4 regions of the Sporolactobacillus sp. BBK16-2 genome follow, and region 1 is predicted to be linked to each of the others. Evidence: riboswitches for the same ligand, from Rfam matches in the RefSeq annotation. Region 1 holds a riboswitch; each other region holds the start of a gene.
The links. Region 1 has a riboswitch for S-adenosylmethionine ahead of AC6F33_RS03455 (amidohydrolase). Riboswitches for the same ligand answer to the same signal wherever they lie in the genome.
Positions count from the first base shown of each region.

Region 2: linked by a shared signal. The riboswitch ahead of metK (methionine adenosyltransferase) and the one ahead of AC6F33_RS03455 (amidohydrolase) in region 1 are both predicted to bind S-adenosylmethionine.
Region 3: linked by a shared signal. The riboswitch ahead of AC6F33_RS15425 (PLP-dependent transferase) and the one ahead of AC6F33_RS03455 (amidohydrolase) in region 1 are both predicted to bind S-adenosylmethionine.
Region 4: linked by a shared signal. The riboswitch ahead of AC6F33_RS05565 (vitamin B12 independent methionine synthase) and the one ahead of AC6F33_RS03455 (amidohydrolase) in region 1 are both predicted to bind S-adenosylmethionine.

Region 1 is NZ_CM187611.1:676,020-683,821, reverse strand. Features, by position in the region: gene AC6F33_RS03470 (M42 family metallopeptidase) at 1-1,007, opposite strand, end outside; gene AC6F33_RS03465 (ribulose-phosphate 3-epimerase) at 1,223-1,912, opposite strand; gene AC6F33_RS03460 (PIG-L deacetylase family protein) at 2,180-2,872, opposite strand; gene AC6F33_RS03455 (amidohydrolase) at 2,905-4,050, opposite strand; SAM riboswitch class I at 4,199-4,303, opposite strand; gene AC6F33_RS03450 (hypothetical protein) at 4,441-4,638, opposite strand; gene AC6F33_RS03445 (VanZ family protein) at 4,763-5,218, opposite strand; gene AC6F33_RS03440 (GH32 C-terminal domain-containing protein) at 5,732-7,802, opposite strand, start outside.
Region 2 is NZ_CM187611.1:2,422,045-2,429,846, forward strand. Features, by position in the region: gene mnmL (tRNA modification radical SAM protein MnmL/YtqA) at 1-743, shown strand, start outside; gene tbcS (tetraprenyl-beta-curcumene synthase) at 740-1,807, opposite strand; gene metK (methionine adenosyltransferase) at 1,974-3,194, opposite strand; SAM riboswitch class I at 3,324-3,442, opposite strand; gene pckA (phosphoenolpyruvate carboxykinase (ATP)) at 3,697-5,280, shown strand; gene ytkD (RNA deprotection pyrophosphohydrolase) at 5,333-5,836, opposite strand; gene fbpA (Fur-regulated basic protein FbpA) at 5,924-6,100, opposite strand; gene tagH (teichoic acids export ABC transporter ATP-binding subunit TagH) at 6,515-7,309, opposite strand; gene AC6F33_RS12100 (ABC transporter permease) at 7,324-7,802, opposite strand, start outside.
Region 3 is NZ_CM187611.1:3,096,171-3,103,972, forward strand. Features, by position in the region: gene AC6F33_RS15415 (bifunctional homocysteine S-methyltransferase/methylenetetrahydrofolate reductase) at 1-435, opposite strand, end outside; gene metC (cystathionine beta-lyase) at 435-1,622, opposite strand; gene AC6F33_RS15425 (PLP-dependent transferase) at 1,615-2,736, opposite strand; SAM riboswitch class I at 2,868-2,984, opposite strand; gene AC6F33_RS15430 (helix-turn-helix transcriptional regulator) at 3,045-3,239, opposite strand; gene AC6F33_RS15435 (hypothetical protein) at 3,255-3,590, opposite strand; gene AC6F33_RS15440 (MurR/RpiR family transcriptional regulator) at 3,673-4,506, opposite strand; gene AC6F33_RS15445 (DUF8171 family membrane protein) at 4,689-5,549, shown strand; gene AC6F33_RS15450 (ABC transporter ATP-binding protein) at 5,542-7,263, shown strand; gene AC6F33_RS15455 (energy-coupling factor transporter transmembrane component T family protein) at 7,230-7,802, shown strand, end outside.
Region 4 is NZ_CM187611.1:1,097,395-1,105,196, reverse strand. Features, by position in the region: gene AC6F33_RS05585 (response regulator transcription factor) at 354-1,040, shown strand; gene AC6F33_RS05580 (sensor histidine kinase) at 1,045-2,403, shown strand; gene AC6F33_RS05575 (PepSY domain-containing protein) at 2,400-3,131, shown strand; gene AC6F33_RS05570 (PepSY domain-containing protein) at 3,258-3,710, shown strand; SAM riboswitch class I at 3,929-4,034, shown strand; gene AC6F33_RS05565 (vitamin B12 independent methionine synthase) at 4,185-5,315, shown strand; gene AC6F33_RS05560 (LytR/AlgR family response regulator transcription factor) at 5,521-6,288, opposite strand; gene AC6F33_RS05555 (LytS/YhcK type 5TM receptor domain-containing protein) at 6,288-7,802, opposite strand, start outside.

The DNA of each region.
Region 1 (7,802 bases):
ACAAAATCTTCATACGCAACGAAGCAATACGGAGTATGTGCATAGCGCACCGGTACACTAATCACAACGGTCGGCGCACCTTGATACAAATTAATCACAGCGCCGTCATTGCCGCCGCCTGTTCGCACGGAACGCTGCACCTTGATCTCGTTTTTCTTCGCAATGTCCAGGCAAAACTTTTGAAAGCGCGGATTGACAATGATTGATTTATCAAAGTCACGCAGCATTGGACCTCGCTTTAATCCCGTCTGAATCATGTAATCCGGCATGACGGTATCATCCGCCGGTGCACCCTCGAAGACAACGGAAACATCAGGACTAACTTTCTTCACGGCAACCTGGGCGCCGCGCTCCCCGACTTCCTCTTGAGCAGACAATGAAGCCACGACATCCACATTTAAAGAGGTGCCGTCCAACTCGCGAAGTACCTCAGCCATAACCGCCGTCCCAATACGATTATCGAATGCCTTCCCGAGCATCACATCCTTTTCCCTGAGAAACTCAAAGGTAACGTCAGGCACGACGGGTGCACCAATATCAATTTTAAAATCATGCGCCGCCTCCTCGGCGGAAGTTGCACCAACATCGATCACCATATCAGCGACCTGCGGCAGACGATTGCGCTCTTCCGGCGTCATAAAATGAGGCGGTGTGCTGGCAATAATCGCCGGGATATATACACCTTCCCGATTGCGCACACGCACCTTATGAGCAGGAATGTTTGCCCGGACCCAGCCGCCTACTGTCACAAACCGTAGCATTCCGTTCGGCTTGATCGCCTGAACCATAAAACCAACCTCGTCGCTGTGCGCGTCCAATTGAACAACCAATCCGTTTCCCGAATTTTCATTTCGCTTCACATACACATTGCGCATATGGTCTTCCACAACTTTGCCAAATGGGCGTACAGCATCAGAAAAAATGCCGGCCACCTCATCCTCAAAGCCTGAAACACCATTCGCATTTGATAATTTCTCAATCAACCTCAATGACTGCTCTTTGTCCATAATTAAGCTCCTTGAATAAAATTCAAAACTAATATTAATTATAATCCTTCATAAAAATAAAAGGACGCTATTGGTCATTTGGCGTCTCAAGTGAACACAACATCTTCAGTTGTTTTTTGGGGATTATTAAATAGAGGATGTGGAAAAAGGGAATGAAATTCTGTTACAATTCCGCTAAAGCGGGTGCATTTTACGTTCAAAAACAACAGGTTCATTCAGCAAGACAAATCTGTTCCATTGAAAACAGCAGCTTCCTGAAACTGTTTTATTGAATCAATAATTTCTCCGTAGCTTTCCCTCTTTCCAAAAAGAGCAGAAGTACCGAGTACAAAACCCGTGACGCCAAACAAACTCAATTCTTGAATCTTTTTTAAAGATATTGCCCCATCAACAACAATTTCAAAGTGACAGGACTGGCGAAGTTTATTCAATCGTTTAATTTTTTCAGTGACAAATTCAAGATACTCCTGACCAGCAAAGCCCGGATTAACAGTCATGACCAACACTTGATCAACAAGCGGTAAAAGTTCACTGACAAAATCAACGGACGTCCCAGGATTAATTGCAATGCCGACTTCTGCACCGAGCCGCTTAATTTGGCTAATAATTCGGGATGCGTGCGGCGTTGCTTCGGGATGAAAGTAAACGCGTCTTGCTCCTAATTCAATAAACTTTTCCACATAATTTTCCGGATGATAAATCATCAGATGGACATCAAGCAATTTGTTTGTGTGATCTGAAATTGTTTTAAAGTCTTCCGGACTCATCCCAAAATTCGGGACAAAAGCCCCATCCATAATATCCATGTGGAACCCGTCAATTGCCGATTGCGACAGCAGTCGTGTTTCTTCCGACAGATGATTAAAATTAGCACACATCATTGAAGGATAAAGTTTTCTTTGCATTGTTCATTCTCCTTTCAAAGAGCTTCTATGGCGGAGTTGTGTGGTTGTTTTCTCATTGAACCTACTCAAAGAGTAGCATAAAAAAGCCCTCACAGTAAAGCGCTTTCATATTTTCTTCACTTATTTATTTGCAGAGGCGTTCAGAACTGGATGTGGTAAATTAATTGCCACTGGCCAGTCCACTATGTTTCTCTCTCTGAACATTAAATGAAGCATCCATTCGACTGCGGATAACAAATAAAAGGAAGAGACTTATCGCAAATTACATTAAATCAAAAGCTCACTATAATAAAGCTTATGAAAAGATTCAAGATATAGATCCTGTTCATTGCCGCCTTCCAAACGAATTCGATGCAGAAGTTGTTCTTTAAAGGAGCCGCCGCCAAACTGACTGACATGCTGCTCCGCCGATTGAACTTTCAAATGGAATGTCTCACGAATATTTACCGAATAATTAGGGTCATCGGTGTTGAAAAGATAAGTTTCCTGCGGCTTTGAAGGTTCAATGCCTTCTTCCAGATGTTCGGGGTAATAGCAGAAGCCGTCCGCCAAATAACCCGCCTCTGAAGCAACACACCCAATTGTAATATGATCGAAATGAACATCATATTTTTTAAAGGGATCAAAAGTAATCAAAATATCCGGTCGCTCCAATCTGATTTTCCGAAACACCTTCTCTTTGAGTTGTGCTTCTCTAGCAAACAGAGTTCCGTCAGAAAAATTAAGCCAGTTCACCGTAATCCCGAGTACATGGGCAGCAAGTGCCATTTCAGTCCGTCGAATAGTTGTCACTTGTTCAGGTGTCTGCGCCCGATCATGTGTCCCCTTATCACCATTTGTCGCGATCACAACAAGAACCCTATTTTTTTGTCGTACCAACCTGGCTAACGTGCCACCGATAAATGTTTCATCATCCGGATGCGCAATGAAAACAATCACTTTTTTCTCTTCGACTCCCATCTCTCTTCCTCCTTGCTGGCGTAATTCTGCGCCTATCCTTCCAAATAGGATTTCACCAAGGCAACAAACAGAGGTATGGAAGTCTCAAATGCTTTAGGATCTGCCTTGAATTTACTGCTATGAACCGGATATGCTGACCCAACACCTACATTGAAAAAAGTACCCGGTATGATCTGTTGATAGCAAGAAAAATCTTCTCCACCCATACTTGCTTCTAGATGCACAACATCAAAATGTTTTTTTAAGGCAACCGTTTCAACGAATTTTGTTAATTGTTGATCATTGACCACGGCCGGAGCACCGTCCACCCATTGGAATTCACTCGTGACCTCGTTAGTGGCGGCAATGCCGCTTGCTACTTTCTGCAAACGCATTTTTATTTTTTCTCTCGCCTTTTTATCAAAGGATCGAACGGTTCCTTCAAGCAGCGACGTGTTTGGCAGCACATTCCAAGTCTTTCCGGATTCAAGATGTGTGATTGAAACCACGCTTGGGTCAAACGGATTGACATTTCGACTGACAATGGTCTGAGCGGCAACAATAAATTCACCTGTTGCCACAATCACATCATCCCCGCTTTCAGGATGAGCGGCATGCGTACCCTTCCCATGAAACGTAACAAAAAAGCGATCCACTGCGGCATTAAAATTCCCCGTTTTGACCCCAACAACACCTGTTGGCAGTTCTGGATTAACATGCAGTCCGAAAATCGCCTCGACACCATTTAATATCCCTGTATTTACAACTCGGTCCGCCCCATGATCCACCTCTTCAGCCGGCTGAAAAATAAGTAAGATGCTTCCGTTTAACTGATCTTCAATTTTCTTTAATTCAATCGCTGTCGTCAGTAAATTGGTTAGGTGAAAATCATGACCGCATGCATGCATCCGATTTGAATGTTCCGATGAATAGGCCAAACCACTCTCCTCATTAATCGGCAGTGCATCAATGTCCGCTCGCAGCGCGATCAAACTGCCTGGTTTTTTTCCGCCAATCTTCGCAAAGACCCCTGTATCCATTGGATTGGATAAAATGTCAATGTTGTGCTCTTGAAGCACTGCTTTAATCTTCTTTGTCGTCTCAAATTCACCAAGGGCAAGTTCGGGATGTCGATGAAACCACTGAAATAAAGCTAAGGTTGACTTTTCTATCCCACTTTCTAATTCATATTGAGTCATCTTATTACCCCTCATAACTGATTTTTTGAAGAAACCTTAAGTTCTTATATTGCTGCTTTTTGTAAAAGCAGCACACCTAGAAAAATAAAAGCGACTGCTTTTCTTAGAGCACAAGAAAAGTAGTCGCCATTGCCGTCCGATTGTACTTTTCTTATCTCTCAGATCAAATCTGCCGGAATTAACACCATACACAGTTTTCTATGCTGGTTGTCGGGGTTCATTGGGCCGGTCCCTCCCCCACTCTAGATAAGAATTATTTAGTTGATGTTTAAAGCTTACGAGAGTTCCATTGAAGAGTCAATACTAATTCATACTATTTTTATGCGATTTGTTTTTTTGAATTAAAGTTCACCCATTTTTTTAAATCAATCGATGCCGGTGGTTCGACAATCACTCAGTTTCTACATCATCTCCGAAGATTCCTTTCAAGTGGTCTTCGAAATGTTCGTGGATGGTCTTGAATTTCTCGTCAAATTCTTCCTGTGTGATGATCCCTTTCTCCATAAGTAGGTAAAAAAGTGCCGTGTTTCGTTCATAATTCAACACTGCCTCTGATCCGAGTTCGGTCAATAGTTCCTCATCGGTCACAAAATCATCTCCCTGTTATTAAAATGTCAGCAGTAATAATAGGATAAACGAAATTGCTTGTCTGCATACGTGAAGTAATTTACTGACCAAAACAATTAAACATTGGACTGGAGGCTCAGCTCATTCACCGCTGTTCCTGCCCACTATGTTCCTCTCTCTGAACAAATCGATAGAACATGTAACCCAAAACAGCTCCCGTTGTGTTGAGAATCACATCATCGATATCGGTCATACGGTTAGGCAGGAAAAGCTGGATCCATTCAATAGTCGCTGAAAACAGAGCACTCATAAACAAGGCATGTGCCCAATGGAACTGCGGATACCTCATTGCCAGAAAAAAGCCAAAGGGTAAAAACAGCATAATATTCCCAAGATCATCAACGATAAAATAAAATAGAGAGGCTGATTGAAAATTTTTAAAGATCACAAGCGGATTCAAATTAATAGTAAAATGCTGAACAGGTGTCCCGGCAACGTTCCCGGTATGAATAATCCCATGTGGAATTAAGGTCAGATACAACACGAACAAAATGGAGAAAGTTAGAAGTATGTTAGCGAGAGCAATTTTTAATTGTTTCATTAAATCTCTCCTATATATTACTCAGAAAATCACAACCTGCTTGTCTGTATTGTTAGTCATTCCAAGACGATTTGTCAAACTTATAGACTGAATCGTTTTTAATTAATCAGGTAGAAGATAAGAGAATCCAGGTGTAAAAACTAGATTATTTTAAAAAAATGCGTGCAAAGTAAAGACGACTGCGAAGCAAAAGGAGATTCGGTTCAACTTTTCGAGCGTTCGGTCTAATTTTTCACAGATTCGGGCTAACTTCTCAAGTGTTCGGTCTAACTTTCTATCGGTTCGGCCTAACCTCTACTTTTCGGTCTAACTCTCACTAGATTAGGCCTATTTTTTCATGGATTCGGCCTAACTTTTCAAACGTTCGGTCTAACCCTTTCACTTCGGTTCAACTTTTCTCATAATATAAGTGTTTTTTCCATTGATACGATGCTGCGCATCTTCCGATGGTGTAAAAAAACACCGGAGCATTTTTACCGCTCCGGTGTTTTTGTTTCTTATTTATTTCCGCACTCAGCGCTTCTTCAGCGGCTTTGTGCCTAGATTGACCCGATATACATAACCCGTTTTGCCTTTATAAGTGACCTTGTACATTTTTGCTGACAGGGGACTTTTGGTCTTGAGCTTTGTATTTTTCGGGATCTTGATTCCTTTTCGTTTCTTACCCGTATTGGTGCTGTATAAATACGATGGCTTGTGAACGTAACGCGTCACGGACTGTGCTTTAGTTCCGAGATTCACTTTATAGACGTAGCCTGTTTTTCCCTTGTACGTCACTTTGTACATTTTTGATGAGAGCGTACTGATTGTCTGCAGTTTCACATTTGTTGCGATCTTAATTCCCTTGCGCTTTTTACTCGTATTGGTGCTGTACAAATACGATGATTTATGGACATAGCGTGTGACGGACAGGGGCTTTTCCCCAAGGTTAACTCTGTAAATGTAGCCTGTTTTTCCTTTATAAGTGATCTTGTACATCTTGGCTGATGGGTCGGTCTTGGTCTTGACCTTTGTATTAACAGCGATAAAATCAATTCTGGTCTTGCTGCCGCTTGACGTACTGTAAAGATAGGAGCCCTTTTTCACATAGTAAGTACGTTCTTTCGCATTCTCCGTATCACTCGTCTTTTGAAGCGCATCAAGACGTTTTTCCAAGGCAGATTTTGCATCGCTGTCCGCCAAAGCATTGACCTTGACTCGAGCAGCATCCACGTCTGCTTGCGATTTGGTTTGTTCCGCCTGCTCTACTGCTTTTGTTGCCGCTTCTACTGCCTTTGCCGTCTCCTCTTCCGCAGCCGCACCATCTATCTTCTCTTGTACAACTTTCAACCGAGCATTCAGCGAATCCTTCGTCGTTCCTTCCGCCAAAGCATTGACTTTAACTTTTGCTGCATCCACATCTGCCTGCGATTTGGTTTGTTCCGCCTGCTCTACTGCTTTTGTTGCCGCTTCTACTGCCTTTGCCGCCTCCTCTGCTGCAGCCGCACCATCTATCTTCTCTTGTACGACTTTCAACCGAGCATTCAGCGAATCCTTGGTCGTTCCTTCCGGCAGCTGAGCAACAAACAGCTTTGCTGCATCTGCATCCTTCTGCAGCTGACTCTGTTCCGCCGTTTCAACCAATTGGACAGCGTCATCGGCAGCAGCTTGTCCATCCATCACAATGTTGACTTTTATTGTTTTTGTTGCTGTTACTCCGGCCTGATTCGCTACTGAATAGGTTATTTGATAGGTGCCAGGCGTTTTCGTTTTCACTGTATCTCCGGACACCTTGATATCAGAAGTCAGATCGCCATCCTTCAAATCATTGGCCGACACGCCATTCAGTGCATCAAAACTGTCACCATAATTCAATGTCGTCTCATTCGGTGCTTTAATACTTGGATTATTTCCCCAGATGCTTTTAAGATGTTCACCCTCAGCCTGACTGATCGATACCGTACCATTATTAACGAAATAAGCTAGGTTGCGTGAATCAGACGGCTGATCCGGATTCGGGTAAACAAGCTGTGTGATTACTTTTTCTCCATCATTGACAAAGACTTCAATAGAAGAGGTATCCACGTATACGGTTAGCTTAATGCTGCTTGCCTTTTTGTCCAGCTTTACTTTTGTTTCCTGGCGATTAATCGATTCGCCGTCCTTGGTACGGTCAAGATAAACGATCTGCTTTTGCGGATCATAGCCGACCTTTACATATTTTGAACCGTCATCGGACTGTCGGAGCAAATAGCCGAGATCATTCGGCTCCGAAGCATTTGTCCAAGTAAAATCTGCACTGATTTTATATTGTGTTCCTGAAAAGTCCTTAATCTGCGACGTTTCGGTATCCCCGTAGCTGTCCTTGATCTTCTCATCTCCAAGGTTTATAGCACCTTGTCCAATTTGATCATCAATCTCTGAAACAGGCTCTTGCCGAATCGTATAACCGCTGTCCGATTTCTCTAAGTTCAGCTCGCGCGGCAAGGTCATCTCGCCCTTCCAAGGTGACGTGTTCTGCTCCCCGTTGTACGTCCAGTTGGACATCCATCCAAGCATAATCGTGCGATCCGGTACATTGGCAAACGTAATACCCGCGTAAAAA
Region 2 (7,802 bases), 1.7 Mb from region 1:
CCACGATTAAAGAACAGATGAAAAAGAAGTGGCCGCACGCCGACAAATACATCGGCTATTTTCAAGCTTTTACGAACACATACGCACCTGTTGACGTGCTTCGCGAAAGCTATGAAGTGATCTTGGAACAAGAAGGTGTCGTCGGACTTTCAATTGCAACTCGCCCGGACTGCCTTCCTGATGACGTCGTCGACTATCTTGCCGAATTAAACAAGCGCACATTCCTATGGCTTGAACTCGGACTGCAAACGGTACACGATGAAACCGGCCGCCTCATCAATCGAGCGCATGATTATGACTGTTTTGTCGAAGGAGTTGAGAAGCTCCGTAAGCACAATATTCCGGTATGCGTTCATATTATCGACGGACTGCCGCGTGAAACGCCGGAAATGATGCTTGAGACAGCAAAAGCTGTTGCAAGACTTGACGTTCAAGGAATTAAAATACATTTGCTCCATCTGTTAAAAAAAACAGCTATGGTCAAGCAATATGAAAAAGGCTTGCTTCAATTCCTTGATTTTAAAACGTACGTCAATCTTGTCTGTGATCAGCTGGAAATTCTTCCGCCCGATATGATCATTCATAGATTAACAGGCGACGGACCCGCTGATTTAATGGTCGGACCAATGTGGAGTCTGAATAAATGGGAAGTTCTAGACGCGATTGATGATGAGCTGGCAAGGCGAGACAGCTGGCAAGGCAAACTTGCCCACTCAGTTGCTGAACAATCAGCTAGGGACTAAATACTCTGGCTGATTCTGCGATAAAGCCACCCATTAACAAAGAAGAACAAGCCGCTGGCTCCTGATCTGCAGATCAGTTTTCGTGCAAGCACGCGAACATTACGCTGCCGTGCGACTTTTCGATCAGCAAGATAGATACCAAGCAAGCCGCGGTTAATCATTTTGTGAAAATTTTTATCCGGCATATTCTCAATTGCCGTATCTGCTTCTTCAATGAAGTGCTTGAAGCGACTGATCATTTCCTCATTGCTGCAATAATAGGAGCAGAAATTCAAATCGCCTTCAATCCGGTCTTCTTCTTGATCGACAAAATAATCCATTAAAATATGGAGCCCTTGAACCCAAGGAAAATAACTGTCCTTGATCCGAACCACAAGCTGCGCCATTTCACTCCCGCGTGATGCTGCATAGGAAACGATGCAGAAGATGCCCAGTGTTGATCCGGAGCACGCGGCGAATTCATACCAGCTCATCTCAGGGAGATGGGCTTTATTTTTTTGAAACCATTCGACGAGCCGAGGGACACGCTGATCTTTTTTCACGTGTTTATGCACTTGAAGATCACAATAAAAACCGGCTAACTCATGGAGCGCAGGCTGAATAAGTTTCAGCGCCGATAATTGGCCAAGTACATTTTGGCATTCAGACACAAGTCCTTGAAGATACCCTCCATCATCGCAGCTGCCGCGGTGTTTATAATAGTCCTCTGGCTCGGCACCCGGAGTCAATGCGTTCAGCATTGAGTGATGCAAACAACGAAAGTCAACCGGATCAAGCGAAATACTTCGATCACATAAGTTGTCCAAATAATCGCTGATCGTTTGATAAGCGACAATGAATGAAATGATCTCCTTCATTTGTCCCTCAGCTAGAAGGCTGTAAATGGATCCGCCTTCACAGTGAAATGTTTTCGCTTCAATACTTGCGAGTGCCTGTCTGCGCAATTCTGCATCGGGAATTTCTTCAGCTCGCTTCTTCCATTTTGCAAGATCGCGATGTACTTCGGGAAGCACTTTTCTATATATTTGTGCCATTAATTTAATCGGTCTGGACGGTACAGTCATCGTTTTGCCTCCCTGTAGAGACGCTCTTCTACTTGATTTCGTTCGGGCAATCTCCTTACTTACCATCTATTATAGCAAACGATCATTCTGCTTATGCGATCTTGTCTATAAAAAAAACGCTTTTCACAGCCGGTAGGCGTAAAAAACGTTTTTTGGGTATACATGCTCAATGAGTCTGGAAATCTGAAAGAATCTGCTTTTTCAGCAAATCTGCTTTGTCCGTCTTCTCCCAAGGAAGTTCGACATCTGTACGTCCAAAATGTCCGTACGCCGCCGTCTGGCGATAAATCGGCCTGCGCAAGTCAAGCATTTTAATGATGCCTGCCGGGCGGAGATCAAAGTTACGGCGAATCAGCTGAACGAGCTGTTCTTCAGTTGCCTGCCCTGTACCGAACGTATCAACCGAAATAGATACCGGCTCTGCAACACCGATGGCATAGGCAAACTGCACTTCGCACTTTTCTGCGAGACCTGCCGCGACAATATTCTTCGCCACATATCTTGCCGCGTAAGAAGCGGAGCGGTCGACCTTCGTTGCGTCTTTTCCTGAGAAAGCGCCGCCTCCATGCCGTGCGTATCCGCCGTACGTGTCAACAATAATTTTTCGTCCGGTCAAGCCGGCATCCCCTTGAGGCCCGCCGATGACAAAGCGTCCGGTCGGATTGATAAAGAATTTCGTCTTCTCGTCAATCAATTTCTCCGGAACAGTCGGATCAATGACAAACTCATGAATGTCCTTCTTGATTTGCGCTTCAGTCGCTTCTGGATCGTGCTGTGCCGAAATCACAATCGTATCGATACGCTCCGGATGGCCCTCTTCATCGTATTCAACCGTGACCTGGGTCTTTCCATCCGGGCGAAGATAGCCGATCGTTTTGTCTTTCCGGACATCAGCCAGTCTCTTCGCTAATTTATGAGCAAGTGATACGGGAAGAGGCATCAGTTCTGGTGTTTCATTGACAGCAAATCCAAACATCAGTCCTTGATCCCCGGCACCAATCGCTTCAATTTCATCTTCCGACATCGTTCCCTCACGCGCTTCAAGCGCCTTATCGACGCCTTGAGCAATATCAGCCGACTGTTCCTCGATTGAAGTCATGACCGCACAGTTCGATGCGTCAAAACCATATTTCGCGTTGTCATAGCCGATCTCTTTAATCGTCTGACGAACGACTTTCGGAATATCCACGTAGGTGGAAGTGGATATTTCACCAGTCACAAGGACAAGTCCGGTATTAACGACTGTTTCGCATGCGACCCTGGCGTTAGGATCCCCCTTCAGCAGTTCATCAAGAATCGCGTCTGAAATCTGGTCACAAATTTTATCCGGATGACCCTCAGTTACCGATTCAGAAGTGAATAATCTTCTTGAATACTTCTTCGTCATTTTCCTTCACCCTGCCTTTCAAACATTATATACAAAATGGTGTCAACGGTACCCGATCCCTCTGCTTTTGTTTTCAAGGCATGAAAAAAGCCCGCTCCAATTATGGATAGGCCGATTCTTATCGCGCGCCTCTTATTATCAGGGGAAAGAGATCATTCTCTCTTTTCTCTGCAGGTTAGCACCGTACCGTTATTCGGCCGGTTGCCGGGCTTCATCGGGCCTGTCCCTCTGCCTACTCGGAATAAGAGCAGCCGTGTATAATCCCCATCTTAACGCAGGGAATTAAAATTGTCAATGAAAGTTCCTTTGTTTTCAAGCGTGTAAATCAATTCATTTAAAGATACTCAAAACGAAACAAAATCATATGGAAATTTCGAATTATTATCTCTTTATGATTGCGGAATATCTGAACCATCTTTACAATATTAGTAGGTAACAATATTTACAATGTGTTATACAATAAAGAATGAGTGATCAATTTCACAAAGAAAGGGATGTTCTCATGAATCGTGCTTTTTTGGAAACCCCAATCTCTGAATTGCTCAGTACCGGAACTCCATTCATTAATTTATCTGTTCCTGAACTTATTGAACATGCATTGAGAAAAAATGAAGGCATTTTAGTAAATAACGGAGCACTAGCCGTAACGACCGGGAAATATACGGGACGGTCTCCAAAAGACAGATTTATTGTCAAAGATCATGTTACACGTGACACGGTTGACTGGGATAGAAGTCAGCACATAAATGAAAACGCTTTTTTAAATCTTTACGAAAAGCTTGCTACCTATTTAAGTAAACAGCAAGAGAAATATGTGTTTCGAGGTTTTGCCGGGGCTGACCCAAATTACCGTCTGGCGATTCAAGTTATTAATGAGTATGCTTGGCAAAATCTCTTCTGCCGCCAATTGTTTATTGAACCCTCTGATTTGGAGCTTGGACATCATCAAGCAGAATTCACTGTTTTATCTGCACCCGGTTTTAAAGCAAATCCATTGACTGATGGTACGCGTTCCGAAGCATTTATTATTATTTCCATGAAATACCGTATTGTATTAATCGGGGGCACCGAATATGGCGGAGAAATCAAGAAATCCGTATTTACTGTAATGAATTATTTATTGCCGCAAAAAGGAGTGATGCCGATGCATTGCTCTGCAAATCAAGACGAAAACGGCAACACAACTCTTTTTTTCGGTTTGTCCGGCACCGGAAAGACAACGCTCTCCAATGTGCCTGACCGACAGTTGATTGGGGACGATGAACACGGCTGGTCAAGTAACGGTGTGTTTAACTTTGAAGGAGGATGCTATGCAAAAACGATTCGGCTGACTCAAGAGAATGAACCGCAAATTTATGACAGCATCCAATTCGGTACAGTACTTGAAAACGTCGTCATTTCTCAGGATCAGCGCAAACCCGATTATTTCAGTACCGCACTTACGGAAAACACGCGTGCTGCCTATTCACTGCAAAAGGTTGCAAATGCAGTTCTTCCAAGCGTCGGAGGGCATCCAAACGCGATTATTTTTCTGACAGCCGATGCATCCGGCGTTCTCCCGCCAATTAGTATACTGTCACCGGATCAGGCAATGTATCAGTTCCTCTCAGGTTACACGAGTAAATTGGCCGGCACCGAGCGCGGAATTGTAACTCCTGAACCAACTTTTTCCACATGCTTCGGGGCCCCGTTTATGCCGCTTCCGGCAGTCACCTATGCTGAACTTTTGGGAAAATTTATAAAACAAAACAATGTAAGCGCTTATCTGATTAACACCGGATGGACTGGGGGACCCTACGAGCTCGGTAAACGAATGAAGCTCAGTTATACAAGGCAAATGGTTTATGCAGCTTTAAATGAACGTCTTGACAAGAAAAATATAGTCACGGATCCGATTTTCGGATTGCATATTCCGCAAACATGTCCTGGTGTACCTGATCAGGTGCTTATGCCATGGAAAACATGGACTAATCCAGCTGCGTATGAGCATGCTGCAATACAGCTGGCTCAAAAATTCCAAACGAACTTCCAGCAATTCCGTCAAGCACCTGAGAACATCCGCAACGCTGGGCCTAATGTCCACTAAAAACAGCTGGCTCCCTCCAATTTTGGAGGGAGCCTTTTTTAGTGCCAAAGTCTTAAATGTGTACTTCGGACACGAGCGTCCATTGCTTCTGCCTGATTGCCTTCATCGACAGCTCAAGCACTTGGTCTTTCATCAAAAAACTATACTGTCTCCGATTCTTAATTGAGTGAGGCAGATTGCTGATCAGTCTCGGTCCGTCTGTCTCTAAATAATCCTTTTTCAGGGTTATTTGATCAATTTCCGCAAAGTAGATATTCTTAACTATTGGTTCGTCTCGCCCATCTACTTGGTATTGTCCAATAAAATAGAGATTCGCTACATGCGCGCCGGTTTCTTCAAAGATCTCTCTTTTCGCCGCTTCCTCCGGGCGTTCTCCAGACTCTACTTTGCCTCCGGGAAATTCAAGTCCCCTCCTTGAATGCATGGTAAGCAGCCATTGACAGTGAAATTTACAAATAACCCAAACATGTCTTGGATCGGCCGAAAAGGGAGTTGATGAAAGAGCTAGGGTTACTTTATTTCCATAAAAATCCGGAAAACTAGGATATTGATTCATTCGGTCATTACCTCCGCACCTGCGTTCTGCGAGCTTCAAACCTATTTTAACAAATAATGGTTCACATTCCCCACAAGATTTTTATTTTTAACCAATTTCTTCTTCGCATCTTTTTTTATAATTTTTCCATTCGTTTTCCAGATCGGACAGTGTCCATTCATTTAATTGATCGGACTCTTTTGTCACGAAATTTTTTCTTAACTCGCGAATCAAGTATTGCTTTCGGTTTTCAACAGCCCTTCTCAACAAATTGATACGATTCATGAATGAACGAAATCACAATTAAGCAAGCGTTTACATTTTGTTTGTTCAATCATGATTTCTGCCCCCTTTCCACGTGAACACGTCTTATTTCAGACGAATGATTTGTTTGATTTAATCCATAGCCCATTCATCATGCCCAGCACTGATATTTTTAAACACTATTATACAATAAAAGCGCTTACAATATATCTTTACGTATCTAAAAAAATTTAATCGAGTACTTGCAATCATTTTTTCAAAAAAATGTTTAGCAACAGAAAAATATGGCAATAGTATGAATAACCCTAACCCCAATTCACTTTTAGTTAAATCCGCATCGATTTGCGGATTTTTTTTGCTTGAAACGATAAAAATCTGTATTAAAAGAAGCTGCTCTTTGTCGTTGTATCGGCAAAGCACAGCTTCCTTTCCTACTCACGCATTCACTATTCGGCTTTTTCGCACATTTTCTTGAAAAGCTTTCTTTTCTTTCTTAGTCATCTTTTTGTACTTCTTAATAAATGCCTCATATTCAGGCATTACTTCTGACATCAGACCATATTGTTCCACATGTCCGTATTGAACCCAGAGCGCCTTTTCACAAAATTTCTTCATCTGGCTGATTGAGTGGCTGATGAAGAAAATGGTTTTTCCTTTTTCTTTAAATTCGTTCATTTTATCCAGGCATTTGTCCGCGAATGTCTGATCTCCGACAGATAATGCTTCGTCAATAACAAGAATATCCGGGTCGATATGAATGGAAATCGCAAATCCGAGGCGTGAACGCATTCCGCTCGAATAGGTCTTCACCGGCTGATCTATAAAATCGCCGATATCAGCAAATTCAATAATCTGCGGCGTCAACTCCACAATCTGCTTTTTATCAAAACCAAGCATCAGACATTTTAATTCAATATTTTCCCGGCCGGTCAGCTCTTTCTTCAAGCCCGACTGGATCGCGATCAGTGCCGCTTCACCATGAATTTCTACCGATCCAGATGTGGGAGGAATAATTCCGGCAATAATATTAGACAGCGTTGATTTTCCCGATCCGTTCACACCGATGATTCCGATAACGTCGCCTTTATTCGCTTCAAAGCTGATATCGTGAAGCGCATAAAACGATTTTCCGTAACCTTTAGGAGAAATCAAATCTAAAATTTTTTCGGAATTTTTCGCGTACATTTTATATTTTTTCGATACATTTTTTACAATGACTGATTTTTCCATGAATGGAGATCTCCTTACAAATAATCTACGAAATGATCTCTGAACTTCAGATGCACAAATGAACCGAAAATAAGGGCAACAAGAACAAAACCCCAAAAATACGCCGTATAACCGATGTGATCAATCCCGTACCAAGAAGCGCCTAGCAGTGTAGAACGGTAGCCTTGTACAAGATAATACATCGGATTCAGCAATAAGATTTTTTGGAAAAAGTCAGGCAGACCCGCATCTGCAAGACGCGCAGGCTCCCATAGGAAAGGAGTCAGATAAAACATCATACGCATGAGCGAAATCAAGACCTGATGCACATCGCGAACGATCGTTGAAAATGTAGAAGTGATCAGCGATACCGAAAACAAAAAAGCCAGCGCAGCAAACATAAAATAAGGAAGCTGGATCATATAAATACTGATTTTAAACTGTGTAAATTGCAGAATCACAATAACAATTCCAGTGATCATTAAATGCTGATAAAATTTTTCAAGAATCACGT
Region 3 (7,802 bases), 1.1 Mb from region 1:
ATAAGTCTCAAGTAATAGTCCGTCGACACCTTCATCAAGCAATGCATATGCTTGTTCACTGAATCCTGCGCGAATGTCTTCAATAGCCAGTGATTGCTTTTGGAACCCGCGAATACCGCCGATTGTGCCAAGTACATAGGTTTCCGGTTTTGCCGCTTCCTTAGCCAGCTTCACCGCCGCGCGATTAAAAACAGTGACCTCATGCTTCAGTCCATATCGATCGAGCTTGATTTGATTTGCTCCATAGGTATTCGTCTGGATCACATCGGCGCCTGCATTAATATACGCTTCATGAACATGCTTCACTTCTTCAGCCTGAGAGACATTGAGTTCCTCAAAACATCGGTCAATTCCATACGAGTAAAGCAGCGTGCCCATCGCGCCGTCACCGATCAATATTCGTTTTTTTAATTCATCACGAATCGATTGCTTCATTAATCTACGCTCCTTACGGTCACCTTCTCATGATTTCGCACAAAATCAAGTGCATTACTGAAATCGCGAATAAGATCTTCAGCATCCTCAAGGCCTACTGATAAGCGCAAAAGTCCGCTTCCGATGCCTGCCTTTTCACGCTCTTCCTCATTCAACTCTGCATGCGACATTTTCGGCGGATACGAGAGAATCGATTCCACCGCACCGAGACTGACTGCGAATACGGGCAGCTTTACATGATTGACAAAGGTGCGCGCGGCTGCCTCGTCTTCCAACTCAAACGACAGAACCGCGCCGCCTGAAGCTGCCTGCTCAGCGTGGAGTTTGGATCCGGGGTGATCAGACAGACCTGGATAAAATACGTTGCGGACTTCCGATTGCGTCGTGAAAAATTCGGCGACACGCTGCGCCGAATCCGCTGATTTGCGAATACGGACGTCAAGGGTTTTCAGACCCCTGAGGAGCAGCCAGGAATCCTGAACACCAAGAACGGCACCAAGCGCATTTTGGAGAAAATAGACTTTATCTGCAAGCTCTTCCGTGCGCGCAACGGCAAGACCGGCAACGACATCGCTGTGTCCGGAAATAAACTTCGTCGCACTGTGCAGGACAAGATCCGCCCCAAGTTCGAGCGGTCGCTGGAATACAGGAGTCATGAAGGTGTTATCAACGAAGGTCAAACATCGATGCGCTTTAGCTAGTTTGACAACAGCTCGAATATCCGTCACGGCCAGCGTCGGATTGGACGGTGTTTCCACGTAGATCACCTTTGTATTTGGACGGATTGCCTGCTCTACCTCATCAAGGTTTGTTGTGTCGACAAACGTATGATCAATTCCGAAACGACCGAGGACCTGGGTCAGAATCCGAAAGGTACCTCCATACACATTCTTCGGAACAATGGCGTGATCACCCGCAGAAAGGAGTAAAAATGCCGTAGAAATCGCAGCCATTCCAGACGCGAATGCAAACCCGCGAACGCCGCCTTCCAAGGCAGCAATCGCATCTTCAAGTGCTTCACGCGTTGGATTTCCGGACCGTGTATAGTCATACTTACCATAATGATCAAAGTCCTTTTGATGAAAGGTTGATGATAAATAAACAGGCACATTTGCCGCCCCTGTTTGTGGATCGACAGCAACCGTTTCTTTTATTAGTTTGGTAGAAAAATGAATCGATTCACTCATGTGCGGTCACCTCTTCTTTTAACGTCTGAAATGCTTGATTCAAATCGCTAATCAAATCGTCCGGGTGCTCAATACCGGTCGAAAGACGAAGCAATGAATTAGACAGGCCGTATTCAAGACGCAGAGCTTCGGGAATATCTGCATGAGTCTGCGTTGCCGGATAGGTAATCAGACTTTCAACACCACCGAGACTTTCGGCAAAGGTGATCAAGTGCAGCGATTTGAGAAAAGGTTCGACATAATCCGGCGCGGTTAATTCAAAGCTGACCATTCCGCCTTTGCCTGGATAAAGCACCTTGGTCACAAGCGGCTGCTTCTCGAGATAGGCAACAATCTTGCGTGCGTTCTCCTGATGCTGGCGCATACGCAGGGCGAGCGTTTTCAAGCCACGTATCAGAAGCCACGAATCAAACGGATCAAGAACCACGCCACATGAATTATGATAGAGTCGCAGTTTCTCAGTAACTTTTGTTCGATTTGAGATCACAAGACCTGCAAGCACATCATTATGTCCGGCCAAATATTTTGTTGCACTGTGCACGACAATGTCGGCTCCCTGTTCAATCGGGCGTTGCAGAATCGGTGTGTAAAATGTATTGTCAACGATAAGCAGCAATTCATTTTTTTTCGTAATCTTTGCGATTGCCGATAGATCAACCTCGTGCATCAACGGATTGGTTGGTGTTTCAATGAAAATTGCTTTTGTCTCCGGACAGACAAGATCAGCTAATTCACCCAGATTTTCGCCGTCCCAATAAGAGAATGAGAGATGGTACTGCTTACTCAGAATCTCAAAAAAGCGGAAGGTACCGCCATAGAGATCTCTTGAAGCAATAATATGATCCCCCGAGCTGAATAATGAAAAAGCGAGCTGAATCGCGCTCATTCCTGAGCTGCAGGCAAAGCCCTCCTGACCGCCTTCTATATCGGCAATTGCCTTCTCCAAAATAGATCGTGTCGGATTGCCCGTGCGCGTATAGTCATAGCCTTTTGAGATGCCGATTCCTTCATGTTTATAAGCGGTAGATAGATAAATTGGCGCGTTGACTGCACCCAATTCATCAAAACCATTCCCGATTTGTGTTAATTTTGTTTCTGTCTTATACGATGCCATGTCGCCATTCTCCCTTCAAAACAAATACATTTAAGTTCACCAGATAGATCGTGAGTCGCTTATACAATTCAAAAATAGGTAAAATAAAAAGCCTTCTTCGCAATAAGAAGAAGGCTTGGTTTGCCGGTATCTTCTTATCCCTCAGGCCGCACGCAGCCTGCTGGAATTAGCACCTTGTCGCCATTCGTAAATCAGCGACGGTTGCTGAAGCGTCATCGGGCCAGTCCCTCGGCTTCTCTTGATAAGAATCAAAATGTCTCATTCAGTTGTTGATTAGTGTACACTAGTGCGCCTATTTTTTCAAGACCTTATTCATTTAGAAAAAGTTCGTCCACTCGTTTATTCAGCACATGCGCAAGGCGAAACGCAAGCTTCAATGTCGGATCGTATTTATTGTTTTCGATCGCGTTAATTGTCTGCCTTGATACATTGCATTTTTTTGCGAGTTCATCCTGCGAGAGTTTTAATGTAACCCGCAGCTCGCGAATCTGATTTTTCACAATTTCGTGCTCCCAACCTCAGGCTCTCATTTTCCAGCTGTTAAACGCGTAAAAAATAAAATAGCTTGCAAGCGCCGCAACTAAATAAAACCCCGCCGGATATTTTAGGGACAGTCCAGAAACAGTTCCTAGGTGAAAATAATCCCGCACGAAATCAGCAGCAAAAAGCATTAAGAGCGCAAGCCAGCTGCTGACAATTGATTTCCTTTTAATCATCTGCTTTCGTTCATCCTGAGTGCGTCCTGAAAAAACAAGCCCATCTCCGGTCAGCCAATCAATCACGAAAAACAGGATAAGTCCGAGTAAAGCGTATACACTCCATTCAAGCAGTGAGCTTTTAATGAAATCCGACATGTCAAGACACCTCGTTATGTAAAATACTTTTGACATCATTATATGTGGAATACCTCAGGGGTGTCAAATACTTTTTACATACTCATCTTGGCAAGTCATCCTTATACTTTTTTCTCAAAGCGCTCAATTGATCCAATCTCTGCATATTTTTGTCTTGCTGTTTCTCACTGAGCGACAAGATCAGATTCTCAACTAGGTAAGTCGCTGCAATCATGGAATGAAATTCATCCTTTTCTCCTCGACTCGCAAACAAAAGAGCATCGAAGGCATGATGCGTCCGAAGCACCGGCTGATCGGTAATGACAATCGTCCGATAGCCTGCTGATGCTCCATAATCCAGCAGCACGTCTCCTTCCTTTAATATTCGTGAAAAAGCAAAAATCAACACGACGCAGTTTTTGTCAATATGGACCAAATCCTCGAGCAGCTCGCTCCCCCATTTGCGCAGGATAACAACCGTTACGCCAAACCGAGCCAACCGGTAATTCAGCAATTCCGCAAGGCCGATCGATGGTCCCGGAGCATAAATATAGAGCTTCTTCGCTTCCTGAATCAAAGTAACCGCACGCTCGAAATAAGCCTTGTTGAAATGATTCAACGTCACCTGCAGGAGCTGGACACTCTTATTCAAATGATGAATCTGTAATTTGGTGTGTTCAAGATCGTCAATGGTGTTCATCATTTTTTTTGCCGGCGTAATTTCAAGATCTTCTCTTAATTTCCGCTTGTAATCTTTCAAATTTTTAAACCCAATCATCATCCAAAAACGGGAAACAGAGGCAATGCTCACTCCTGATTCTTTAGCGATTTCTTTTTCAGTCAACAGCATAACTGCTGATTCATTGTGCTGCAGCCATTGGGCAATTTTCAGATGTGTCGGCGAAAGCAGGCTGATATTAATGGGACTGCGACTCATGAGATCACCTTTTTTTGCTTTCATCATAGCATTAGCGTCGCTGATTTCGCAGTTCTATGAAAATAAAATTACATTATTATAGAAAATAATAATTTATTTACACTAGATTCACATGATTCCCACGGTTCATTAACAGTGATTTTCTATACTACAAGAGAAGTTAAAATTCAGGAGGGACACCAATGACGCAAATCAAAGAACGCTACACGCTGACCCAGCCCCAGAAAATGATGGTTTTTATCTTGTCGATGTCTTTATACGGATTATCCAACATGATTACCGAACTTGTACCGGAAGTAAATATCGGACCTGTTAATTTCTCAATTGAGTACTTCGCATTTATTCCTTTGACGCTGTGCATCCTGTTCCATCCTTTCTATGCCGCAATCGGCGCATCTGTCGGTGAAGTTATTTTCGGCGAAGTGATGCTCGGTCAGTTCAGCGGTTTCGGAGAAATAGAGAAACTGGTCATCTTCACCTTGGCGATGTATGTTGCCGGAATCATCGTTAACAATCCCAAGAGCCGGGTTCAAGTCGGCATTGCCGCAATGACCGGTGTGATTATTCACCAATTTCTCAATATGATTTCAGATATTACCAAGGTCTGGATCGGCGTCGATGACTTTGAAGCCGTTTCCGGTCTTCCTCAAAGTGTAGTTGCAATCGAGGGCTTCTCATTCCTGAATGACGTGCTGTTCTCGGGGATCCTATTTGCCCTCCTGCCAACGCTCTACCTCGTTCCGCGTTTGTATGGAAAAATCGAACCGCTGCTCGGCATGAAGCCGCGCGATAACAAGACCAAATATCCGATCAGCGGCATCCTTAAACCACGTTTCATCATCATCGGTGTCCTGCTTTCGGCTGTCGCGATGGGATGCGAGTTCCTGTCTGAAGCCGGGATTGATATCTTTGAATGGGAAGCAGAATTTGGAGACACGGCAATTTGGATCAGTCTGGCCGCAGCCGCTGTCGTTGCCCTGATCACCATCATTGTACTTGTTACAGGAAAAAACAAAGCGAAGCGCAGTATGGCCAATGAATGAACTCATTCATGTGGAGAACGTGACCTTTCAATACCCAGGCGCCGAACATCCGGTTTTAAAAAAAATGAACTTATCCGTTGAAAAAGGCGAGTTTCTTGCGGTAATCGGCAGCAACGGAAGTGGAAAATCAACCCTGTGCAAGCTCTTTAACGGGTTGATTCCCCATTTTTACACCGGAGATTTTGAGGGCTCCGTAACTGTAAACGGATTGAATATACTCAACAGCAGCGTCGCCGATCTATCCTGCCATGTCGGCTATGTATTCCAGGACTTTGAAAATCAGCTTGTTCAGGCGCGTGTTTTGGAAGATGCCTCGTTCGCTCCGCTTAATTTCGGCATGGAGGATTACTTGCAGCGTGGTCGCCGGGCACTGGAACTCGTCGGGCTCGCCCATTTGGCGGATGAATTTGTTTGGCAACTGAGCGGCGGACAAAAGCATTTGCTCGCACTCGCCGGCTGTCTGGCAATGAATCCAGACATCATTGTCATCGATGAGCCAACGGCGCAACTGGACCCTTATCATGCCAAAGAGATCTATGAGGTTTTGAAAAAGTTGAATAAACAGTATGGAAAAACAATCATATCGATTGAACACCATACCGAATTTATCGCTGAATACTGCGATACGGTTCTTCTGCTGAATAAGGGATCAGTCATTTGGAAACGGCCGATGCGTCAAGCGCTGTCTGAAGTCGATCTATTAACAGAATTGAACATTTACCCGCCTCAGGCAGCCCAGGCTGCCAGCCGGCTCGGTGCCGATCACGTGCCGATCACCTTAAACGAAGCGGTTGCTTTTTTCAAAGAAATGATTCCGCGAAGCACGCCATCTGTCACAAAGCCTGAGCCCGTACAGGCTCAGGAAGAGCCGGTCATCCGATTTGATCAGGTCGGCTTTTCTTATAAATCGATGAATAAGAAACAAGCGCAGGTTTTAAAGAATATTAATCTTTCACTATTCAAAGGCGAACAGGTCGCCATTGTCGGCAACAACGGTGCGGGCAAGTCAACCTTGCTCCGGCTGATCACCGGCGTCAAAAAACCGGAAAGCGGTACGCTCACCGTCCGCTCGCAATCCGTCGCTTCATGCACACCGGAAAAAATGGCGGATCACGTCGCCTATATCTATCAGAATCCTGAGCAGATGTTCATTGACGATTCAGTAAAAAAAGACGTTGCCTTTTTCCCAAAGGCGAGAAAAATCAAGGACTATGAAAACAAAATTGATGAGATTTTGGAGCAGTTCGATTTAGTCGACCTGCAGGACAAAGACAGCCGTCTGATGAGTGGCGGACAACAGCGCCGGGCATCACTTGCAATCGGTGCCGCCATGAATCCGTCGGTCATTCTGCTTGATGAACCGACTGCCAGCCTTGATATGGCAACACGAAAGCACCTGACACAATTCATCTTGAAATTAAAGGAACAGATCGATCTTGTCATGATCGCCACCCATGACATGCAGCTTGTCAGCGAATGGGCGACGCGCGTTATTGTGCTCCATCATGGGCAGATCATTTTTGACGGCGGCAAAGAGGAACTCTTTTCAAACCCGGCGCTGATGGATAAAGCCGGACTTGTCCCCCCGCAAATCGTTACGCTCAGTCTCGCATTGAACGTCGATCCGGTTGACTATTCGGTTGATTCCTTTATCAATCGATTTAAGGAGGTGCCAGAAGAATGGCCGCTGCAAAAAGCTTCGCAGATAAATTAAGCTTCGAACAGATTAAGATTGAGTTGCTGAATACAGCCTATGGCAATGACCGAACGCTGATCGCAAAGCTGGATCCGCGGACCTTGTTCCTTTGGTACACCTTTTTTGGGATCGCTCCGTGGTTCATCTATAGCAAAATGATACTCGCCGGCATGCTGGTCTTTGTGATTGGCACAACGATTATGACTAAAGTCAGTCGGCTCATTATTTTCATCTTAATCATGGGATTACTTGGCGAAAGCGGCTACCTGCTTATTGCATCGTTTTTTTTCGGAGGCAACTTGGGGATTATTGTCCCACTCCTCACGTTGACCATGAAACTATCAGTCATTTCACTCGCCAGTATCACCGCATTCTGTTCGATGAGTCCTGAGCGATTAGGTGAGGGCCTGCTTCGCATCGGCGTACCGGGTCAGGTATCGTTCAGTATCTCCTACGGCTACCGAATGCTGCCGACCTTGTTTGAAGAATATAATCACATTTTCATGTCCTATCGCCTGCGTGGAAAAAGTCCCGAAAAACATGGACTTTTCTACTTT
Region 4 (7,802 bases), 420 kb from region 1:
TTCCTACAGATTACTTTTATCGTAAAAAAGAAGTGACAGCGTTGTCAAAAGTTATGCCTGTCAACTCAAAAGTACGAAATCTGTTCGTCCTGCATGCAGAGCATAGAAAACAATTGTAAACAGTTGTCTACTTAATGCTGTTTCGATTGGGTATAAGTAATAAGAAGCGAAGCCAATCGATCATTGTTGTTTGTTTCTCATCATTTTTTAATGCTTTTTTCAGCTGTCTTTCATCCAGAAATGAGATAATGGTATACAAACATTCGTGTACAAAAAGCTTCATGACGATACTTGGCACAGACTGCAGGCTTCCAAATATTTGGCAACCTACATCCAAAGAAAGGATTGTATCAATGAGTGAAAAGATTTTAGTTGTCGAAGATGAGCAAAAAATCGCTCGTGTCATTGAGCTTGAACTCGAACATGAAGGATATATCGTTGATAAGGCCGCGACCGGGCATCAAGCACTGGACAAGGCACAATCTGAAAAATGGGATCTTATTTTGCTCGATGTGATGATCCCGCAACTGAACGGAATGGAAGTATTGCGTCGGATTCGCTCCGCCGGCAGTTCTACCCCGATTATTATGGTCACGGCCCGTGACTCTGTGATTGACAAGGTCAGCGGTCTCGATCAAGGGGCAAATGACTACATCACAAAGCCGTTTGAAATTGAAGAACTTCTGGCGAGAATCCGCGCTTGTCTGCGAAACTCACGACATTCGGAAGACATTCAAGAAAACCAAAAACTACAGATTCTTGATTTGTCGCTTCAAACCGGGTCCCGGGAGGTTAAGCGCGACAAGCAGACCATACAGCTTACCGCTCGTGAATTTGATCTGCTCCTGTTTCTGATGCAGAATCAAAAACATGTGCTCACGCGCGAACAGATACTTTCAACGGTTTGGGGATATGATTACTATGGTGATACGAACGTCGTCGACGTCTACATTCGTTACCTGCGAAAAAAGGTCGATGCCCCCTTCGCCCATCCGTTAATCCGTACCGTACGAGGTGTGGGTTATGTCTTAAAGGAGTAAACCAATGAAACTGCAGACCCGAATTCAGCTTCTGTCTACCGCGCTGCTTGTAGCCCTGCTTCTTCTGACCAACAGTGCCGTCTATCTGTTTTTCAAACAAATGACTCTCAATAACGAGCTTCATCGTACCTCTCAGCAGGCATCGACGATGATGGCGGCATTAAATGCAGAAAATGCGACTCAAGTCAGTCCAGAGCATATGATTCGCGGTTATTTGCCGGCCGAAGGTATGATCCGCATCATTGATCAGCGTGGAAAAACGAAGCTGGCCGCAGCAACAGACGCGCGCTTTCGCCGGTACGAAAATCATTTTTATCAAGGGGAACTGGAGCAAATGATTGATATTAACAATCAGCTTCATGCATTTGTCACAGTACCTATGATTTGGCGAGACGGAACCATTGTCAATCTTCAAATAATTCAAGCAAATGATACGGTCTATCAAACACTGAACCTGCTTAAAGTAATTCTTGTTCTCGCTTCACTTTTGATCGTGATTCCAACTTTTTTCGCAGCGAAGCTTTTGAGCCGTCTGATCTTGAACCCGATCGTTGCCATGATTCATACTATGAAAAGGATTCAGCAGAGCAATCATTTTCAAAAGATCGAACTGAAGCATGACTCGAAGGATGAACTTCACCAAATGGCACGCACGTTCAACACCATGATTGACCAGCTTCAGGAGAACTTTGATAAACAGCAGCAATTTGTCTCCGATGCGTCTCACGAACTGAAAACGCCGCTTACCGTCATTGAAAGCTATGTGCAGCTTTTAAAGCGCTGGGGCAAGGAAAAAGAAGACGTGCTTGATGAATCGATCGAAGCCATTCACTCCGAATCCTTACGTATGAAGGAACTGACGCGCCAGATGCTTCTTCTCGCACGTGGCGAGGAAAAACTTGTGATGAAACGTGAAGATCTCGTAGAATTGTGTCGAAGTACGGCACATAAGTTAGAGAAAGCATATGGACGAAAAATCACCGTTGAATCCGACTTGCCGCAAACCATCTTCAATATGGATGCATCAAAAATCAAGCAATTAGTAATTATCTTACTCGATAATGCACTTAAATACAGTCAAAAAGAGATTAAGGTCCATGTGCGACGGGACAAACAAACTGCTTGCATTGATTTTGAGGATCGAGGCATCGGTATTCCTGAAAAGGAACAGGAAAAGGTATTTCATCGCTTTTTTCGCGTCGACAAGGCACGAAGCCGAGAAACTGGCGGATCAGGGCTCGGATTAGCGATCGCCAGGCAAATCGTCGCTGCACATCACGGTGAAATTAAACTGAAAAGCATTGAACACATGGGTACCGTTGTCACGGTCGTACTCCCCATTTCATTGGAGGTGAGCCAATGAATCGTCGAAAAAAGATGCTGCTCCTTTTTTCAATGATCGCACTTATTCTGCTGACCGTTGCACTCATCCAATTCCTTCAACGCGAGCAGCTGCTCCCAAAAAATAAAATCAGAACATTGGCCGTGCATCAATTAGGTGGAAAGGTAAGCTCAGCAGTTCTTGAGGAGAAACGCTATGTCATCACACTCGATAGAAACAATGGCCGCTACCGCGTCATTATGGATGCCGAATCAGGTAAAATTGTTCAGCTATCGATCATTAAAGCACCGTCGTCATCTGACCGCTATACTATTTCTGAAGAGGATGCGAAAACGATTGCCGTAAAGCAGGTTCCCGGAAACGTTCAATCCATTGAAAAGGTTTCTGAAAATGGTAAAGCTGCGTATTCTGTAGCCATTCAGACGGCAAGCGGAACTGTGCATACCATTATTGATGCCGCTAATGGTTCAGTGCTGAACACTCAGCAGCCAAGCAAAGACGGTTTAGAAACAGTGATCAGTGAACAGGAAGCGCGTTCTATCGCTCTTAAGCAGGTTGACGGAGAAATTGTTCATTCAGAATTAGAAGAAAATGAGGATCAGTATGAATACAAAGTGACCATTAAAACAAAGCAGGACACAGCCGAAGTATACGTGAATGCGTACAGCGGAAAAGCGACGGTAAGCTGGGATTCTGAGAACGAGGACGAAGATGAAGAGGATGAGGATGAGCCTGATGAAGATGAATAAAAGTATCTTAGCCTTTCTTTCCACGTTCTCATCAAATTTTAATCTGACACTTTTTTTAGCTTAATCTCCCCTGGATAAGATAAATAGGTAAACAAAAGATCATCTATTTTAGGAGGAGATTTTCATATGAAACGAATTCTTTCCATTGCAGCCATTGTCGGTGCCATTGTTTTAATAGGAACCGCCTATGGAATGATTGCCGGATCACCCAATCAGGCTTCGGCAGACGAAGCTACGGTTACAGTCGAACAGCCTGAGGCAGCAGAAGAGAACCAGCCGAACGAGCAAACTCAATCAAGCAGCGCATCCAGTCAAACTTCCGGAGGGTTGACACCGACAAATATCTCAGCTTCAGAAGCCATCAATATTGCCGAAAAAGCTTACTCCGGCACTGCCACTGAAATGGACCGCGATGTGGATGACGGACAAATCCACTATGACATTGAAATCGTAATCAACCAGGACCAGTCAAGGGATGTCATTGTCGATGCCAATACCGGAAAAATAACCGTTGATCAAGATGATGATGATTACGATGACGATCATGATGATTTTGACGACGAAGATGATGAGGACTAATTCACTCGATAGGTGACCGAATCGAATAAGTATGTCCTATGAACCAGCTAAATTAGGCTGGCTTTTTTTTGAAATTAATGGATGAACACTTCCATGGTAAGGAAGGGGTCATTTCATACGATTTTCAGATTAAAACTCTTCAACAGACTTATAAAAAGTCTTGAATTTTATCTCATTTTGTCGTAAACTACAAATCAATCAAATAATTTAACGATAATTTCTTATCTAGAGAAGTTGAGGGACTGGCCCGATGACACTTCAGCAACCGTCGTTTCACGACAAGGTGCTAATCCCAGCTGGCAAGATGTGCCGGAGGGATAAGAAGAGACTTGAACGCGCAGCCTTCTTCTCCCTGAAGAAGGCTTTTTTGCATAAAAAAAGCTGAGTCAAAGCAATCTCTCCGGACGATACCACCGATCAGGCAGTTGCAACAGAATGATTAAACCAGGAAACTATTTTGAGGAGGAAACAGAAGTGACCGTAACCACTGCAAAACAAGCACCATTCAGATTTGATCAGGTAGGAAGTTTTTTACGACCGGCCGAATTGAAAATCGCCCGGGAAAAATTTGACTCAGGAGAAATTGACAAGGCAGCATTAACTCAAGTAGAGAACGAAGAAATAAAGAAAATCGTTGAGAAGCAAATCCAATTGGGATTGAAGGCTGTCACAGATGGTGAATTCCGCCGCAGCTGGTGGCATCTCGATTTTCTTGCCGCATTAAATGGTGTTGAAAGCTATGCCCAAAATGCAAGTTATAAATTCAAAGGGGCAAAAACACGCGATACAAACGTGCGCTTCGTTGACAAGGTTTCCTATAATCCGGAACATCCTTTTTTTGAAGCATTTAAATTTATGCAGAGCATCGTACCGGAAGGCATTCTAGTCAAGCAAACGATCCCCAGCCCGACTCTCTATTTCCGTGACCATCGCAGTGACGAAGCCGTTCATTTTTACGACTCACATGAAGAATTCTTGACAGATTTGGGTCTTGCTTATCATCAAACGATTCAGCGATTCTATGATCTTGGCTGTCGTTATCTTCAACTTGACGATACAACCTGGGCATTTCTAATCGATCAGATTATTAATGCCAAGAATGCTGAGGAGAAGGCAAAATATGAACAAATTGCCGAAGACAGTGTAACCGTAATTAACAAGGCTTTAGCGGGACTTCCTGAAGATCTGACCGTGACGACCCATATTTGCCGCGGAAATTTCCAGTCTACATTCCTGTTCTCCGGCGGTTATGGACCGGTTGCAAAATACCTTGCTCAACTTAATCTCGACGGTTATTTTCTCGAATACGACAACGAGCGTTCCGGCGACTTTGCTCCGCTCGGAGAGATTTTCAAAGAAGGCTCCAGTAAAAAAGTCGTCCTTGGTCTTGTAACCTCTAAATTTCCCGAACTGGAATCTGTTGACGGCCTTCAGAAACGAATTGAAGAAGCAACAGCGTATGTTCCATTAAAAAATCTCTGTTTGTCCACACAATGCGGCTTCGCATCGACCGAAGAAGGAAATAAGCTCACGGAAGCACAGCAATGGGCAAAAATAGATCTCGTCGTCACTACCGCAAAAAAGATCTGGAACAACGTCGATTAACACCATTATCAAAACCGACTTATTTACAAACATGTCTTTATTAAATCACAAACCGTTCAGTCCTATTCCGACTGAGCGGTTTGTTTATCTCAGAATTCTTTAACACGTTTTCCTGTGTTTTTTTCAGTTTATCGTTATCTTGAATTATAGACTCAGGTAACTTCTTTTACGGCAAAAGGTTCAACAAAGTCTAGACGCAGAAAAATTACGTATCCAAATGCATCCGCTGCCGAAACTCCTTCACTTTGCTTCTGCTGACTGGAATTTCAGCCTTAAGATCGTTCAAACGGACCATATAGGTCTGGTTGAACCATGGAACAATTTCACGGATTTTAGAAAGATTGACTGAAAAAGAACGATGACAGCGAAAGAACAACTTCTGAGGCAGCATGGCCTGAAATTCGGACAGGCTCATTGGCATCGTATACTGCTGATCATTAGTGTACACCATCGTCACCTTTTCGCTTGCTTCAGCATAATAGATGTCATCAACATCTTTGACAATGATTTTTTCATCATGACGCAGATTGATCCGCCGCGGACGGACCGTTTCGTCTTGAGCTACTGCTTGCTCGCGCTGATCAGCCGCTTCGCCTGTCACTCCATGATCACGCTGAAAGGCAGCCTCTAGCTTGGCAAGCATCGGCGCAATCCGTTTTTCATCATAGGGTTTTAAAATATAATCGAAAGCCTCCAGTTCAAACGCCTTTGCCGCGTGCTCTTTATAGGCCGTGGTGAAGATAATATACGGCTTCCGTTTGAACTTGCTGATATTGCTCGCCAAAAGCATACCGTCAAGAGACGGAATATTGATATCTAAAAAGATCGCATCGGTCTCGTTTTCTTGCAAAAATTTCAACACGTCAAGACCGTCTTCAAAGCAGTTTGTAATTTCTATAGAGCTGTACGTTTTGATTAAAAATTCAAGTTCATCACGTGCTAATTGTTCATCTTCAACGATAATTGCTTTCATTAGCCCACCTTCTTAATGTCGAAGTAAACGTCAGTGCCTGGTGACAAATGATGAATAATCAGACCGTTCCCATAAATTAATTTTACGCGCTGATGAACATTTAGCAAACCGATTTTCTTTGCCGGCATTTGGTCTTGATACAAGCGATCAATCGTTGCCTGATCAATGCCCGGCCCGTTATCCCTCACATGGATACGAACACAATGGCTCAATGCCTCGACGCTTATCGTGACCTTGCCTTGACCCCCTGCTTTCAGTGCCCCATGCTTAATCGCATTTTCCACGAGCGGTTGTATCAGAAGGCTGGGAATTTTTAAATCGACCGGATCAAGATCATAGGCTACTTCCAATCGATGGCCGAATCTTGCACGCTCAATTTCGACATAGTCCTTCACCTGCTGAATTGCCTCATCCATCTCAATCAATTCGTCCGTGCGTTCAATATTCGAACGCATATATCCGGATAGATGAATAATCAGTTCACGCGCCTTTCCTGGATCTCTGCGTGTCAGAGACGCAATGGTATTGAGTGCATTGAAGAGAAAATGCGGATTAATCTTTGATTGAAGCGCACGTAGCTCCGCCTTGCTCGCTGCCTCTTTTATTTGTTCCATTCGGGAGATCTCCAATAAAGTAGAGATCATCTGCGAGAGGCCGATCGCCAGCGTCTGCTGAGAGTAAGTCATTTTTGTCGCCTTGCGATAGTACGTCTTGAGCGTTCCTGTAACTTCATCCTTTTCCTTTAACGGAATAATCAGTACCGATTGAATTTGCGGCAGATGATGCTCTGACGAATGATTGGAGAAGGTAATATGCCCCTGACTGATCACCTTTTTCGTCAAATCGCTGACGATGTTTTTACCAACCGTGTACCGTTCCTCTCCGAAACCAACGTAGGCCAGTACCGATTCCGTATCCGTCATGGCCACAGCATCTGCATGAATTTCTTCTCTGATGATGCTGCAGATTTTTGCCAGGGAATCCTTATTAACGGAACGAAAATAAGGAAGTGTCTTATTAGCAATGTCCAAGGAAAGCTTCGCCTGCATCGCAGCAATTTTTTCCTTTTCTCCTTCGACACTCATGACCAGCAGGACGATAAAACCGATATTGACCTCCCCCAAAATCATGGGCAGAGCAATTTGCGAAACAATACTCCAGCCGAGTTGAAACGAACCGGCCATCAAAAGGATCAGCACCATCGTTAACAGCTCGCAGAACATCCCGCCGGCGATACCATATATCCAACGCTGCGATTTTTTTACCTTTTTATGGATCCATACCGAAACCACTCCGGCAAACGAACTGGTAATAAAACACGGAAGTGCTGAAACGCCTCCGATATCAATCAAATAGCGGTGTGTACCGGAAACGATACCGGTAATCAAACCGACAATCGGACCAAATAAAATTCCGCTCGACACAATTGTTGCAATACGGACATTCACCAGTGATCCTTCCACATGAATTCCTGAATAGGTACTTAAAATGGCAAACAAACAAAAAATGGATGT